2 regions of the Arthrobacter sp. 10T44 genome follow, and region 1 is predicted to be linked to the other one. Evidence: predicted binding sites of a transcription regulator. Region 1 holds the regulator's gene; the other holds the start of a gene.

The links. The regulator LexA, encoded in region 1, represses DNA repair genes until DNA is damaged. The targets are predictions, from matches to a motif close to TCGAACANNTGTTCGA.
Region 2: the regulator LexA is predicted to act here: its motif matches at 1,707-1,722, upstream of AC1DBL_RS11765 (LexA family protein).

What each region holds. Positions count from the first base shown of each region.
Region 1 covers NZ_JBFTGT010000012.1:48,812-53,226, forward strand. The annotation lists gene hisB (imidazoleglycerol-phosphate dehydratase HisB) at 1-44, opposite strand, end outside; gene AC1DBL_RS16020 (histidinol-phosphate transaminase) at 112-1,230, opposite strand; gene AC1DBL_RS16025 (LysM peptidoglycan-binding domain-containing protein) at 1,332-1,676, opposite strand; gene lexA (transcriptional repressor LexA) at 2,127-2,876, shown strand; gene AC1DBL_RS16035 (ATP-dependent DNA helicase) at 3,133-4,415, opposite strand, start outside.
Region 2 covers NZ_JBFTGT010000006.1:82,133-86,547, forward strand. The annotation lists gene AC1DBL_RS11760 (Y-family DNA polymerase) at 1-1,243, opposite strand, end outside; gene AC1DBL_RS11765 (LexA family protein) at 1,262-1,693, opposite strand; gene AC1DBL_RS11770 (hypothetical protein) at 1,825-2,451, opposite strand; gene AC1DBL_RS11775 (L-threonylcarbamoyladenylate synthase) at 2,566-3,186, opposite strand; gene AC1DBL_RS11780 (SDR family NAD(P)-dependent oxidoreductase) at 3,367-4,236, shown strand; gene AC1DBL_RS11785 (NAD(P)H-dependent oxidoreductase) at 4,233-4,415, shown strand, end outside.

The DNA of each region.
Region 1 (4,415 bases):
TCCATGCGTGCGGTCCGGGCAGCGGCTGATCCGGTGTTGCTCATGTGGGTGTCCTTTGGATGTGGCGGGCGCCCGGCGAACGGGGCGGTGTGCGTGGGTCCTGGCTTAAGTCTAGGCGGACTGTACTTCGTGGCCGGTCAGGATCCGTTCCAGGGCTTCCAGAAACGCTGTGGTTTCCGTCTCAGTTCCGGCGGTCACGCGGAGGTGGCCGGGAATGCCGACGTCGCGGATGAGGACGCCGGCGTCGAGCAGACCCTGCCAGGTCTCGTGCGGGTTCTCGAGGCCGCCGAAGAAAACGTAGTTCGAATCCGAAGCGGCCGGCTTGAGGCCCATCCGGGTCAACTCCGTCACGATCCGGTCCCGCTGGCGCTTGATGTCCTCGACGTCGGCCATCAGCGCGACGCGGTGGTGCAGGGCGGCCAGCGCCGTCGCCTGGGTGATGGCGGAGAGGTGATACGGCAGCCGGACCAGCCGCAGGGCATCCGTCACCTCCGGCGCCGCCGCCATGTAGCCGAGCCGGGCGCCGGCCAGGGCGAAGGCCTTGCTCATGGTGCGTGAGACGATCAGCCGCTCCCGGCCGGGCAGCAACGCCAGGGCGCTGGGCGTCCCGTCGTGGGCGAACTCGTGGTAGGCCTCGTCGACGATGACGATGGTCTGGCTTGCTTCTCCGGCCTCGTAGACCGCCTCGACCACGTCAAGCCCCAGGCCTGTGCCGGTGGGGTTGTTCGGCGAACAGAGGAAGACGACATTGGGCTTCAGCTCCCGGACCTGGCGGGCCGCCGAGTCGGCGCTCAGCCCGTAGTCCTCGGCGCGTACACCGACGATGTATTCGGTGTCTGTGCCAGCGGCGAGCAGCGGGTACATCGAGTAAGTGGGAGGGAAGCCGAGCGCGGTCCGTCCCGGGCCACCGAAGGCTTGGAGGATTTGCTGCAGTACTTCGTTCGAACCATTTGCTGCCCAGATGTTCGTGGCATCCAGTCCGTGGCCGAGATACTCGGCGAGGGCTTCCCGCAGTTCGGTGAACTCGCGGTCCGGGTAGCGGTTCAGTCCCGCAGCGGCCTCCGTCACGGCTGCGGCGATGGCGGCGCGGACGTCCGCCGGGACTCCGTGGGTGTTTTCGTTGACGTTCAGCAGGATGGGGACATCCAGTTGGGGCGCACCGTAGGGGCGCAGTCCCCGCAGATTGGTCCGGAGGGGCAGTCGGTTGAGGCGCTCTAGCTGGTCAGTCACTTGCCCAGTTTAAGTGAGACCCGGCCCCGCCCCGAAACTGTGACCGCGAAGGGCCGCCCGGCGGCACCGATGGCCCGGCGCGCCACTCGCCCGGGTAGGGCTTACTTCGAGGGTACGTAGAGCTGCTGGCCGGGGAGGACGCGGGCGGCTCCGAGGTTGTTGAGCTGAACGATGTCGGCGACCACGTCACGGGGGTCGCGCTCCGGGGCGACGGCACCGGCGATGGCCCAGAGGGACTCCCCCGGCTGGACCGTGACGGTGACCGTCGGGGTGAGCGAGAGCTCCGCGGCCGAATCGGCGGCCTTGGCCGGAGCATTCAGGAAGCCGGACAGTGACAGGACGAGGACGGCCAACAGAACCAGCGGCAGCCCGAAGAAGACGAACCGGCCGCGGCGGGTCAGCCGCAGCCGAGCCTGCCGGGCTGGTGCCGCGGGTGCGGCCTCCATGGGGATGGAAACCAGCGAACCGGAAATAGCGCTTACTGCTGACATGAGCTGAGCCCTCCTGGACCTATCTGTGCCACTGGAAATACCTGTGCCGCCCGGCGTACTCCTCGTACCTGCCGCCAACCGGCCTAACCTTCAAACGCAAAACCTTGAATGCGAACCATCGAACCCGAAACTTCGAACACAGAACCGAAACCAGCGGACCGGACTACGGGTGAAGCTTCGAACACATATTCGAACTTTGCTGTTCCTGTTTTAGCACTTATGAACGAACATTGTCGAGACTCGCTAGAACAAATGTTTGAAAAACCTTGTTGGCTGGCCTACTTTTGAATCACAGGACAACCACTTGTGTTGATGAACATCAGTTGATCAGCGGGGTCTGACATTTTCAGCTCGGCAGGTCCCGGTAGCCACAGCGGCCGGGCGGAATGGAAAGGCATGGCGAACATGGCAGCACAAGCCGCCGGCGGGAGGGCTTCCCAGCGCAGCCCCCAAACCGGCCGGGCGCCGAAAAGCCTGACCGTCCGGCAGAAAAAGATCCTGGAGACCATCCAGCGTTCCGTGACGGACAACGGTTACCCGCCCTCGATGCGCGAGATCGGCGACACGGTCGGGCTCGCCAGCCTCTCCAGCGTCACCCACCAGCTCTCGCAACTGGAAAAGCTCGGCTACCTGCGGCGCGACCCCAAGCGGCCGCGCGCCATGGAAGTCCTCATGCCGCTGACACTGGATGAAGGCACGACCAGGATTTCCGGCGTGGAGAAGTCCAGCGGCCTGCGGGCTGTCGGCGGCCTCGCCGTCTCGGAGCTTGCCAGCGCCACGGACACGGCCATGGTGCCGTTCGTGGGCCGTATCGCCGCCGGCGGGCCGATCCTGGCCGACCAGGTGGTGGAGGACGTGATGCCCCTGCCGCGCCAACTGGTGGGCCACGGCGAACTGTTTATGCTCCGGGTGGCAGGCGATTCGATGATCGACGCCGCAATCTGCGACGGCGACTGGGTCGTCGTCCGACGTCAGAACGATGCCGTCAATGGGGATATCGTGGCCGCCCTGCTCGATGACGAGGCAACGGTCAAGACGTTCCGCCAGCGGGACGGCCACACCTGGCTGCTCCCGCAGAACACCCAGTACGAGCCGATCCTCGGCGACCATGCCGTCATTATGGGCAAGGTCGTCTCGGTGCTGCGCTCCCTGTAGCGCCCCTGCCACACCACTCTCCGGCCGGCCCATCTCCCGGCAGCTCGAAGGCCCCGTCCGCAGTTCCGGACGGGGCCTTCTGCGCTCCCGCCCGGTTCTTGGCACACTGACGGCGCGCCCGCCCGCGCGGTGCCGCGGTGACCCGGCAGTGCCGGTCCCGGGCGCGGAAAAAGCGGGCGGGAACGCAAGCGCCGGCCCACATACCCCCGGCCCGGCCACGGCCGGCGGCAGCCTGCGTGGCGGGCCGCTTCACCGGTTACGTGGCGGGCTGCTTGGCGGGGCTCTCCTTGGCGAGGCGTTCCAGGGCGGCCAAGGCCACCGAGGTGTCGGTAGTGGGCCAGAAGGGGGGCAGGGCGGCCCGCAGGAACGCTCCGTACCGTTCGGTGGACAGCCTGGAATCGAGGACCGCCACCACGCCCTTGTCCGACGTCGAACGGATCAGCCGGCCGGCGCCCTGGGCGAGGCGGATGGCCGCGTGGGTCGCCGAGACGCTCATGAAGCCGTTGCCGCCGGACTGGGCCACAGCCCGGGAGCGGGCGGTCATCAATGGATCGTCTGGCCGCGGGAACGGGATCCTGTCGATCACTACCAGGCGGCAGGAGTTCCCGGGCACGTCGACGCCCTGCCAGAGCGACATGGTGCCAAAGAGACAGGTGTCGGGCTCGTCGGCGAACTGCTTCACGAGCGCGGTCATGGTCGACTCGCCTTGGCAGAGAATGCTCAGGCCCAGCCGGGGACGCATCGCTTCGGCCGCCTCCTCGGCGGCGCGCCGGGAAGAGAAGAGACACAGGGCGCCGCCGCCGGAGGCACGGATCAGCTTCTCGAGCTCATCGAGGGCTTCCGGGGATGTTCCCCGGCCGGGCTTGGGCAGGTGCTTGGCAACGTAGAGGATGCCTTGCTTCGGATATTCGAAGGGCGAACCGACGTCGACGCCCGTCCAGCTGGGTGCGCCCGGGCCCACTAGGCCGAGCCCTCCGGCCGCCGGCTCGAAAGCCGAACCGATCGCCAGGGTTGCCGATGTCAGGACGACTGTATGGTCGGCGAACAGTCCCTCGCGGAGCCGACCGGCGACGCTGAGCGGGGCGATGTTGATCAGGGCCGGCGCGGAGTCATCGGGCTGCGAGTAGCCCTGTTGCGGGTCGAAGCTGCTGTTGCGGGAGAACCAGACCACTTCGCGGTTCTCCTTGGCGGCCAGGAGCCGTTCGCACAGTTCCAGGATCACCATCAGCCGGGACCGCGCAAGCTGCCGGCCGCCGTCGGCCGTGTTGGCGCTGTCCCCCTTTGAGTCGGAGAGCGCGGCGCGGCAGGCGTCGCGCAGCTGGTCCACGCAGTCGAGCTGTTCGCTGTTCAGTCCGTTCGGCATCAGGCCGCTGGGAACGCCCTCGATGGCGAGTTCAAGGTTGGACGCGGCGTTGTTGAGCGCATCCACCGTGATCCCGGTGTGCTTGCGGGCGCCGGAGGCGGCGGCGTGGACCATGGCCACGGAGAGCTGGCCGGACACGGCGCCCGTGACCCGGTCCTGCAGTTCGTGCGCCTCGT
Region 2 (4,415 bases), on a different contig from region 1:
GCGGGGAGAGCATGTCGCGCTTCATCGTCCAGTCGGGGCCGCCGCGGATTCCGGCGTGGCCCAGTCCGATGGAGCCCCGGCCGTACTTCCGGCTGACCTCCTCCAGCAGCGTGCCGATGCCGCGCTCCTCATGCGGGTTCTCGAACACGGCCAGCGGGGCCTGGTTGGCTGTCGGGCGCAGGTCGGTCACCATGATGCCGGCCCGCGCATACTTGACGCCGTCGTCGATCCGGGGGAGCAGGGCGTAGGCAGCCCTGGCCAGCAGCACCGGGTCCGCGGTGGGCATCGGCAGCGAAACGCACACCGAGGGGTGCGAACTGTCCCGGGGGTTGTAGTGGGATGTGGCGGCAAAAGCAGTCAGGACTTTGGCCTGCAGGCCGTGCCGGGCGAGCCGGGCGCTGGCCTGTTGCGCGTAGATCCCGAGGACCTGGCGCATTCCGGCCGGTGTGCTGATCGGCGTCGCGAACGACCTGCTGAAGATCAGCTGGTCGCGGCCGATGCGTTCCTCTTCGAGCGGGATGCAGGGCGTCCCCCGCAGTTCCAGGACCGTGCGCATGAGCACCACCGAGAAACGGTCCCTGATCCGGACCGGGTCCGCCCTGGCAAGGTCAAGCACGGTATGGATCCCCAGCGCGTTCAGCCGTTTGGTCAGGCGCGTGGAAACGCCCCAGAGCTCGATCACGGACAGGCCGGCCATGAGACGTTCCTGCCGGTCGGCGGGAACGGAATCCCAGTGGCAGACGCCGTCGAACGCCGGGTTGTGTTTGGCCCACTTGTTGGCCAGTTTCGCCAGGGTCTTGGTCCCGGCAATGCCGACGCACACCGGAACACCGACGTTCCGCCGGACCGCCGTCTTCATGGCCTGCCCCAGCAGCAGCAGTTCCTCCGGGTTTCCGCGCACGCCCAGGAAGGCCTCGTCAATGCTGTAGACCTCCAGCCAGGCCGAATACCGGCCCAGGAGTTCCATCACCCGCGCGCTGATGTCGCCATAGAGCTCGTAATTGCTGGACTTGGCCACGAGCCCCCACTCCTTGGCCCGCGGGGCGAGTTTGAACCACGGTTCCCCGAGCGGGATGCCGAGGGCCTTTGCCTCGGGCGAACGGGTGACGGCGCAACCATCGTTGTTGGACAGCACGACCACCGGTTTGCCTTCCAGTGAGGGATCAAACGCGCGTTCGGCGCTGGCATAGAAGCAGTTCACATCCACGAGGGCAATACTGCCGCCGGGCCGGGCCTCAGGCATGGGGCTCAGACATTGGTCTCAGACATGGGGCAGGCACCGGGTGGCGACGCCCCAGATGACCAGGTCGGAGAGGGCGGGGACCCGGATGTCGGGGTAGCGCGGGTTGTCCGCCTGCAGGACCACGCCTGACGGGGTGACGCGGAGGCGCTTGACGGTGAGTTCGCCGTCGAGGACGGCGACGACGACGCACCCGTCGCGCGGCTCGAGCGCCCGGTTGACGATCAACTCGTCCCCGTCGCTGATGCCGGCGCCCTCCATCGAGTCCCCTGACACCCGCACGACGTAGGTGCTGGTGATGTCCTTGATCAGGTGCTCGTTGAGGTCGATCCTGCCGTCAAAGTAGTCCTGCGCCGGCGACGGATAGCCGGCGGCGACCGCCACCGGCGAGACCAGGACCGACAGCAGGGAAGTGCCCGCATCTATCACGCGGGGCCCGATGATTACGCCCACAACACACCCTTTTTCGAATATATGTTCGAATTAAAGTGTAGCCCCGGGGGCTGACATTTGACCGACCCTGCTGAAGGTTTCGGCCGGACGTGCGGGCACGGGCCCGGGCCCGGGAGGAGGGGTCTGGGGGATCAGGCGGCCTCGTACGGGGTGCTGAACAGAGTGACTCCCCATTCCGGGTTGTGCAGCACAATGCCACTTTCCCGGCGCGCAAACTGAAGCGGAGCCTGAAGGTAGCGCTTCATCCGTGCTTGTTCCTGGTCCCACGGGAAGTTGCACGTGCCCACAAAGCTTTCCAGTGCCCGCGGGTCCGGTGTGATTGTTTCGCCGGCAATGCCGACCCTGACCACGTACGAAGCGCAGCGGATCCGCACTGTCATCAGTGCGTGGCCACCCACGCTGCTGAACCTTACGGCGTAGTCGCCGGAAGTCAGTCCCGGACCCCGGGGCACAGAGGCCGGCATCATCGAGCCCGAAGTGAAGTACTGGCACTCAAGGGGCCCGTTGGCCGCGGCGACCCCGGCACGCTGCGGCAGGCATTCATCTGCACCGTGCCCGGCGGGGGCTGGCGGAACGGGCGGCGCCGGCGCCAGGGTCATGCCCGGCGACAGTCCGGCTCCCGTCCCGGCCGCGGCCGAGGCTGCCGGCAGCTTGGTCAGTGCTGGCTCGCCGGCGGGCTCCGCCGGCGGAGCCGAACCGCAGCCCGCCGTCACCGCCCCAATGACGAGACACGCCACGGACAGCAGCGTCGGCGTCATGCTTTGTCGATAACGTGCGTTTCCCCCGGGCGCGGCCATGATCCGAACACTAGGGGGCAGGGGGCGTCGCGGCAAGTACCCGCCGGGCCAAGCCGGCGGTCGCTGTTCCCGGCGTTATTCGAACCTCGACGGATCGCCCATGCCGTGGCGGACGACCTCGGCGACGCCGCTGGAGAAATCAATGACCGTCGTCGGCTCGGCTCCGCAGTCCCCGGAGTCAATGACGGCGTCCACCACATGGTCCAGCCTCTCCTTGATTTCCCAGCCCTGGGTCAGCGGCTCTTCCTCGTCCGGGAGCAGCAGCGTGCTGGAGAGCAATGGCTCGCCGAGTTCGGCCAGCAGCGCCTGGACCACCTTGTTGTCCGGAATGCGCACACCGACCGTCTTTTTCTTGGGGTGCAGCAGCCGCTTCGGCACTTCCTTGGTAGCGGGCAGGATGAAGGTGTAGCTGCCCGGCGTCACGGCCTTGATGCTGCGGAACACGTCGTTGTCGATCTGGACAAACTGGCCGAGCTGGGCAAAGTCCTTGCAGACCAGAGTGAAGTGGTGCTTGTCGTCCAGGTGCCGGATGGCGCGGATCCTGTCCAGCGCGTCCCGGTTTCCCAGCTGTGCGCCGAGGGCGTAGCAGGAGTCGGTCGGGTAGGCGATCAGGCCGCCGGACTTGACCATCTCCACCACCTGCGTGATGGATCGCGGCTGCGGGTTGTCGGGGTGCACATCGAAATATCTCGCCATGGCACGAGCTTACGCCCGCGGCTGGCCCGCGGCGCGGCAGCTCCGGCCGTCGACGGCCCCGGCTTGTGCACAGACAATTCTGTCTGGTAGCTTCGTTCGGCATAGACAGCCCTGTCTAGGTCCGCAGGCGGAAGCGTGGACCGGCGAACGAGCAGCGAGAGCGAGCCCCGAATGCGATCCATGGCAGGCAAGACGGTCCTGATCACCGGTGGCACCGGCGGAATCGGGAAGGCCACAGCGCTGGGTCTGGCGGCCCGGGGCGCCCGGGTGGCCATCACGGGACGCGACGCTGACCGGGCGGCGCGGGCAGCGGAGGAGATCCGCACGGTAGCGTCGGCCCCCGTCGAGGTGTTCATCGCAGATTTGTCGTCCCAGCAGGAGGTCCGCCGCCTGGCCGGCGAGGTGCTGCAGGCCCTGGACCGCCTCGATGTCCTGGTCAACAATGTGGGCGGATTCTGGAACAGCCGCCGCACCACCGTTGACGGACTCGAACACACCTTCGCGCTCAACCACCTCGCGCCTTTCCTGCTCACCAACCTGCTCCTGGAGCGGTTGCAGGAGAGCGGGCCGGCACGGGTCGTGACAGTCTCCTCAGGGGCCCAGGCCATGGGCCGCATGGACATCGCGGATCTGCAGGGCGAACACTCCTACTCGGGCCAGAGCGCGTACAACCAATCGAAACTTGCGAATGTCCTGTTCACCTACGGCCTTGCCGCCCGGCTCGCCGGCACCAGGGTGACGGCAAACGCGCTGCACCCCGGGGTGGTGGCGACAGCGTTCGGCGCGGAAGATCCGGGCCGGGTGCAGGCGTTCCTGACGCCGCTGATCCAGCGCTGGATGAAGACTCCGGAGCAAGGCGCCCGGACCTCCATACACCTCGCCTCGGCGCCCGAGCTTGACAATGTCACGGGCCAGTACTTTGCCAACAGCACAGCCAAGAAATCATCAAAACGCAGTTACAACCAGGCCGATGCCGACCTCCTCTGGCGGCTCAGCAGCGCGCTGGTAGGCCTCGAACCCGATTCTGAAAGAAGCACAAACCTTCCATGACCGCACACCGCACGCTCGTCGTCGTCGCCCACCCTGACCTGGCGGCGTCCCGGATCACCGCGCAGCTCGCCGCCGCCATCAGGGACCTCGACGGCGTGACCGTCAGGGAACTCGCCTCCGCGTACCCGGACCGGCGCGTGGACGCCGCCCGGGAGCAGGAACTCCTGCGCGGGCATGAC